3 regions of the Mesorhizobium sp. M0854 genome follow, and region 2 is predicted to be linked to each of the others. Evidence: riboswitches for the same ligand, from Rfam matches in the RefSeq annotation. Region 2 holds a riboswitch; each other region holds the start of a gene.
What was found. Region 2 has a riboswitch for cobalamin ahead of metE (5-methyltetrahydropteroyltriglutamate--homocysteine S-methyltransferase). Riboswitches for the same ligand answer to the same signal wherever they lie in the genome.

Region 1: it holds a riboswitch for cobalamin, as region 2 does, so the genes downstream of both, NKH99_RS18275 (DUF1636 family protein) here and metE (5-methyltetrahydropteroyltriglutamate--homocysteine S-methyltransferase) in region 2, are expected to answer to the same signal.
Region 3: it holds a riboswitch for cobalamin, as region 2 does, so the genes downstream of both, NKH99_RS29320 (CbtB domain-containing protein) here and metE (5-methyltetrahydropteroyltriglutamate--homocysteine S-methyltransferase) in region 2, are expected to answer to the same signal.

The regions. Positions count from the first base shown of each region.
Region 1 is NZ_JAMYOL010000011.1:20,200-22,509, forward strand. It holds gene NKH99_RS18270 (winged helix-turn-helix domain-containing protein) at 1-428, shown strand, start outside; gene NKH99_RS32750 (hypothetical protein) at 526-729, shown strand; cobalamin riboswitch at 1,109-1,312, shown strand; gene NKH99_RS18275 (DUF1636 family protein) at 1,351-1,785, shown strand; gene cobW (cobalamin biosynthesis protein CobW) at 1,782-2,310, shown strand, end outside.
Region 2 is NZ_JAMYOL010000022.1:24,929-27,238, reverse strand. It holds gene NKH99_RS24930 (hypothetical protein) at 1-126, opposite strand, end outside; cobalamin riboswitch at 683-883, shown strand; gene metE (5-methyltetrahydropteroyltriglutamate--homocysteine S-methyltransferase) at 979-2,310, shown strand, end outside.
Region 3 is NZ_JAMYOL010000036.1:33,841-36,150, reverse strand. It holds gene NKH99_RS29330 (heparan-alpha-glucosaminide N-acetyltransferase) at 1-99, opposite strand, end outside; gene NKH99_RS29325 (SRPBCC family protein) at 318-554, opposite strand; cobalamin riboswitch at 832-1,028, shown strand; gene NKH99_RS29320 (CbtB domain-containing protein) at 1,065-1,244, shown strand; partial or broken gene NKH99_RS29315 (CbtA family protein) at 1,260-2,039, shown strand; gene cobU (bifunctional adenosylcobinamide kinase/adenosylcobinamide-phosphate guanylyltransferase) at 2,035-2,310, shown strand, end outside.

The DNA.
Region 1 (2,310 bases), on a different contig from region 2:
TCGACGGCTGGAACAAAACAGCCTATCTCCACAAGGACGCCCGTTTGCCGCGCAAGATCGAGGCGCGCGCCTTGCTCGCGCCGTTCGATCCTGTCGTCTTCGAACGATCGCGCACGGAGCGGTTGTTCGACTTCCACTACCGCATCGAGATCTACACGCCGGCCGAAAAGCGCCGGTATGGCTATTATGTGCTGCCATTCCTGCTCGGCGACAGCATCGTCGGGCGCGTTGACCTCAGGGCCGACCGTCCGGCCGGCGTATTGCGCGTCCATGCCGCCTATGCGGAGCCCGGCGCCCCGCCACAAACCGCTGCCGAACTCTTCAAGGAATTGAAGCAGATGCAGGGCTGGCTCGGCCTGGAACGCATCGAGGTGACCGCTGCCGGCGATTTGGGCCGGCCGCTCGCGGATGTTGCCGCCGTAGGGTAGTGGGCAGTTTGAAATTTCGGAGATTTTTCTACCTGCGCTTTGGCTAGCTCTACGCTATGATCGAGAAATCGCTACACCGGACAGGTCGCACGTAGAAATCGTTCAAAACGGAATATGGCATTTGAGCCCCGTCGAGGACGTCGCCGGAATGAACGGCGGCGTGCGATGCGCTTCATGCAAGCAGCTGGGTAAGGTGCACAGAGCATCGGTCAATGGCATGCGCGCACATTTCGAGCATCACCAAGCCAACCCGGAATGCGAACTCAGCTACCGCAGTCCTGCTAGCAAAGCAATACGATGACCAAGCACCCCAAGCGCCCACGCGATCCCAACGAACTCGCAAAGGCAAGCTTTGGGAGATCGGCGACATTGTGGCGTTGATCGAGGGGAAGGAAGCTGAAAATCCGATGGTGCGTGGCCCTTATGAAAAGCGTTATAACTATCCGCCGTCGAACTAAGTTTGTCCTCTTGGCGGTCCTCGTAGTTCTCGTATTTGCCGGCTATTCCGAGCGTTACAGGCTGGGTCAGCACCTATGCCGCAACTTCATAGATACCTGGATTGAAAGGAGCGGATACATATTGTGCTATCGCGCTACATAGCGTGGCGCGGACTCACGTCGGAATTTCAAACTGATCCATTACCCGCCATAGACGTGCGTTGACACGACTACCCCCACAAGCCTAAATCCGTTCCAGACGGTCCCCTGCCCGCAACGGCAGGGGCCAAGAGGGAATGCGGTGCGAAATCTCGATTTCAAATCCGCGGCTGTCCCCGCAACTGTAAGCGACGAGCCAAGGCCGAAAACCACTGGGATATTCCCGGGAAGGCGGCACCCAGGCGATGACCCGCGAGCCAGGAGACCTGCCGTCTAGGACCTAAGAATCCGATCGCCTGGCGGGTTTTCCGGGCAAGGAGCCTGATTTGGAACGCGACAGCAGTTTTCCGGCTGAGACAGCGGATTTATTGTCCGGCCATGGTGATTCCCCGGCCGGCGTTACCGTCATCGTCTGCTCGTCCTGCCGTGACGAGACCGGTTCGGACGCTCATCCGCGCGCCGGCGAACTGCTCGCAGAGGACACGCGCCGCGCTGCTTCCAGCGACAACATCAAAATCCGCACCGTCGAATGCCTCGGCAATTGCAAGCGCCGGCTCAGCGCGGCCATGCTGCGCGACGGCTGCTGGAGCTACGTCTTCGGTGATCTGATCACGACCAGCGGCGCCGATCTCGTCACCGGGGCAAAGCTGTTCGCCAACTCGACGGATGGGCTCATTCCATGGCGCGGCCGTCCCGATTGCCTGAAGCGCGGCCTGGTTGCCCGCATCCCTCCCCTTGACCTTTTGAAGGACCTGACATGACCGCTGCCTCCCTTTCGCGCGTTCCCTGCACCGTGGTCACCGGCTTTCTCGGCGCCGGCAAGACGACGTTGATCCGCCATTTGCTCGAAAACGCCAAAGGCAAGCGCCTGGCCATCATCGTCAACGAGTTCGGCGACATCGGCATCGACGGCGAGATCCTGAAGGGCTGCGCCATCGACACCTGCCCCGAGGAAAACATCGTCGAGCTGGCCAATGGTTGCATCTGCTGCACCGTCGCCGATGATTTCGTCCCGGCGCTGGACCAGATCCTGTCGCTGACGCCGAGGGTCGACCACATCCTGATCGAGACATCCGGCCTCGCTTTGCCCAAGCCGCTGGTCCAGGCCTTCCAGTGGCCGTCGGTGAAAAGCCGCGTGACGGTGGACGGCGTCATTGCCGTGGTCGACGGACCGGCGCTGGCTGATGGCCGCGTAGCCAACGACATGGACGCCCTGCAGGCCCAGCGCGCGCAGGACGAGACGCTCGACCATGACGATCCGGTCGAGGAAGTGTTCGAGGACCAGC
Region 2 (2,310 bases):
CAAGTCCCCTTCCGCCTGTGGCGCTGGCTTGCCCTCACCGCCCTCGGCTTCCCAATTGGGGACCGCTTCTGCGCGCTGCACCGTGGCGATTGTCCGCCCAAGACGCATCACAAGATCGAACGCCAAACCGTGCGCGTGCACGACGATTTGCCGCTCAGGCCTCATTTGGACAGGACTTGAGCTGGCCCGGTGGTTTGAGCCGGGTTACCTTGAGCCGGTGGGCTGCCAACAAGCAGTTCGAGACATTGGCCTCGATCACTTCGCAACACGCCGCTGCGCCTGGCCTCGGTGTGCTCCCCCCCGAAATCGTTGTGTCATATCACCGAGGGCATCACGGCCAACAGCTTCCACATGGGCAACAGCCTCACCATTGAGCCGAATATGGTCGCGAGCAGATCACCAACGAAGCGGTCGGAACCTCGGAGCCGAAGTTCGACGCCGAGGTGGTTCGCATGATGCGCTAAGCAGCACCACGGCGCTTACCGGTATGTTTGCTGCCGGCAGCCGACGAACTCCTATCCTCCTGGACAAGGGCGCCGTGCGTCATTGCTTTGATTTACCGGCCGCTCAAGGCTTCCACAGTTTTCGCTTTCGAGGCGACCTTTGGAACATGCCAACGGAAATTTAACATAACGACATAAACATTTCTTTATGCGGCGTTGACAAAGAAGCGAACTGCTGTAATTGTCTCCCGCGTCGTGGTTCTCCGTACGGCGCTGCCGCAGCGGAGCTAAGAGGGAAGCCGGTGCGATGCCGGCGCTGCCCCCGCAACTGTTAGCGGCGAGCCAACCCCACTCATGTCACTGAGGCGAATAGCCTTGGGAAGACGGGTAGAGGCTATGACCCCGCGAGCCAGGAGACCTGCCACGGCGAATTACGTCCACGGGCGGGGTGTCTCGGTGGCCGCTGCAGCCTGGCGTTCGTGCCGGCCTGCTAGCGCCTTCCTTGTCACCGACGCCCCAACCATCGGGGTCTGGCATGACTATCTCTCAGCAAATTCCTGTAGCAACGCTCGGCGTGCCCCGCTTCGGTCGTCGGCGAGAACTGAAATTCGCGCTTGAAAGCTACTGGTCCGGAAAATCGTCCGCTGCCGACCTTCTCACGACCGCGAAGGCGCTCCGTGCCGCTAGCTGGGAGGAGCAGCACGATCGCGGCGTGTCGAAAATCCCGTCGAACGACTTCTCGCTCTACGACCATGTGCTCGACACCGCAGCCATGGTCGGCGCCGTTCCATCCCGTTACGGCTGGAATAGCGGCGAGGTTCCACTTGACATCTACTTCGCAATGGCGCGGGGCAACCAGGGTCAGACGGAGGATTGTCGACACGCTGGTCACCAGCAGGCGGCTCATCGGTCTGATGTAACCGCGATGGAAATGACCAAGTGGTTTGACACCAACTATCACTACATTGTGCCGGAACTCAACGATGATCAGACGTTCGCCCTCTCGTCGACGAAACCGGTCGATTACTTCATCGAGGCTAAAGCTCTCGGCGTTCACACACGCCCAGTCATCCTTGGACCGATCACCTTCCTCAAGCTGGCGAAATCGCCTGCCGAAGGATTCGATCCCATCGCGCTCCTGCCGCGGCTGCTGCCCGTCTACGAGCAACTCCTGCAGAGGCTGAAGCTGTCTGGAGCCGACTGGGTGCAGATCGATGAGCCAGCGCTTGTCCTCGATCTGAACCCGAGCGAACGAGCTGCGTTCGAATTCGCCTATGGCCAGCTGTCGAAAGCCGCGCCCGAGCTGAAGATCATGCTGGCTACCTATTTCGGGCCGCTGGGAGACAATCTCGAAACCGCGGTTTCTCTGCCCCTGGCCGGGCTGCATATTGATCTCGTGCGCGCTCCCGAGCAGCTGGAAACGATGGGTCGGCTCGCACCGAAGGATGTGGTGCTCTCGCTTGGCTTGATCGATGGCCGCAACGTCTGGCGTGCGAACCTGCCCGCCATTCTCGACCGCATCAAACCGATCGTCGCCGGCTGGCCCTTGGACCGCGTCGAGATCGCGCCTTCTTGCTCGATGCTGCATGTGCCGATCGACCTCCGCATGGAGACGGAACTCGACGCGGACATCAGGTCGTGGCTCGCCTTCGCGGCCCAGAAGACCGACGAGTTGGTGTTGCTTGCCCGGGCCCTGTCCCAAGGCAGGGATGCGGTGGCAGGCGCGTTGAAAGCGTCTGCCGAGGCCGCCGCCACTCGCGTGACATCCACGAAGATCCATGACCCACTGGTTGAGGGGCGGATCGCCAGCATTGACGACAGCATGAAGCGACGAGAGAGCGCTTTTGCCGAGCGCTCCAGAGTCCAG
Region 3 (2,310 bases), on a different contig from region 2:
CATGGCAAGCAAAGCGATGCCGCGTGCAATGTCGATAACGGCGATGCGCTTCGACTTCGGTTGATCCTGAACGGCTGCGGTCGGCGTGTCGATGCTCATGGTCTCGCTGTCTTGGTTCAGCCCCGGCAAGACGACTATCACGGTTGCCACCGTCAAAAGAAGCAGGGCCTTGCGTCGTGTTGGCGCCGGTCGGCATCAGGGCTGCTTTAGGCCACAGCCGGAAAGCCTTTGGCCGGCGTGCTGGCGTTCTTCGGCCTGGGCGCGGTTTTCGCGACGCTCGGGCTGCTGGCGGTGGCCTGCGGCTTCGTCACCTGGCGTTATCTGCCCAAATCGCTTTGATGTGCGAGCGCCGCATGGCGCTCGCGCACCCAGTTGTGGAAGCGGTGCAAGTCGTATTCCTCGGGCATCAGCACGCCGGCCTTGTGGCGCATCGAGCGCAGGCCCATCTGGTTGACCTCGCAGATATCAGCATCCTCCTCCAGCACCTGGGTACCGAACGCGACGATGTTGTCGATATCGGCGGCCGGATCGGCGAGCGCTTCGCGTCGCGGCAGACGAGCAGCCAGTTGCGATACCAGATGCCTCGAGATCGCGCTGATAGGCCGCGATGTCCCAATAGGCTGTTGACGGCAGCGTCGGCTCGGGCCGCGTCAGGCCGTTGTAGGGATCGCTTGTTCGGGCTGGGTTGCATGCCGGCTTCCTCCCCATCCGTCAGCCGACACCCGGCTGCGAAAATTGTCAATCGCGGCGCCGGTCTGCGAACTTGGCGAGGCGGCGCATTCGCCACACGATCCGGCGGAATTTGGTTTACCGGGCGCGGCGATTCTGCCTATAGTCGCTGATGTCGTCGGTTCCGTTTGGAACCAAGAGGGAATGTGGTTAGGGCAAGTTGTTTGCCCAATGCCGCGGCTGCCCCCGCAACTGTGTGCGGTAGTCCTCTCCATATGCCACTGAAGGTTCGCCTTCGGGAAGGTGGGGAAGGGCGCTGATCCGCGAGCCAGGAGACCTGCCGGCGACAGGAAACTGACTTCTATGCCCTCGGGTGGAGGGCGAAAGGACAAGACATGAATACCGCTTCCGTTTCGCTCGGCGCTTCCGCCTCCTCGCAGTCGCGTCTCATGCAGCTGGCGCTTGCTGCATTCCTCGGCATTTTCGTCATGGGCTTTGTCGGCTTTTCGCATATCGATGCGGTCCACAATGCCGCGCACGACTATCGCCATTCGATGGGCTTTCCCTGCCACTGACAAGGGGCTGACATCATGACACTGTTTCGCAACGTCGTGTTCATCGCGGCGATCGCAGGGCTTGTGGCCGGCGTGGCTCTCGCCTGCATGCAAGCCTATGCCACGGTGCCGCTCATCCTAAAGGCGGAAGTCTACGAACAGGCCGGCGGCGGCCATGACCATGCCGCGGCACCTGCGGCACCGGCCGAAAGCGCCGCGGGCACGACGGCTATGAGCAGCGCCGCGCCGGCACCGGCTGAAGCAATGGCTCCGGCGGAAGACGAAGGCTGGGCGCCGGCCGACGGTTTCGAGCGCTTCGGCTTCAGCGTCGTTGCCAATATCGTCACCGGCATCGGCTTTGCGCTGGTCCTGGTTGCGGTTTCGGAATTCGCCGGCGGCATCGGCAACTGGCGCCAGGGCCTGTTCTGGGGGCTTGCCGGCTTTGCCGTGTTCACGCTGGCGCCGGGCCTCGGCCTGCCGCCGGAACTGCCGGCGATGCCGGCGGCCGACCTTGTCCAACGCCAGATCTGGTGGTGGGCAACAGTGGTGGCGACCGCCGCCGGGCTCGGCCTTATCGCCTTCCGCAGATCGTTGCCGCTGGCGATCCTTGCCGTAGCGTTGATCGTGGCGCCGCATATTGTCGGCGCGCCGCAGCCCGATAGCTTCGAGACGGCGATCCCGGAACGCCTGCACCACCAGTTCGTGGTGGCGGTGACGCTGACCAATCTGGTGTTCTGGCTGGTGCTCGGCGCGGTCGTCGGCGTGGTGCGCGGACGCTTCACGGGCACGGCGACCAGCCTGCGCGACAGCTTTGCCTGCCCGCGCTGCCGGGGCACTCACCGTGGTCATGGGGGGTGCGCGCTCGGGAAAGCGCGCGCATGCCGAGAGCCTGGTGACGGTCGGCCCGCCGCCTTGGAGCTATATCGCCACGGCGCAAGCCTATGACGACGAGATGCGCCAGCGCATCGCGCTGCACCGCTCGCGCCGCGGCGCCGGCTGGACGACCATCGATGCGCCGCTCGACCTTGCCGGCGCGATCGGAGCGCTGCCTGACGGCCAGCCGGTGCTGATCGATTGCCTGACGCTG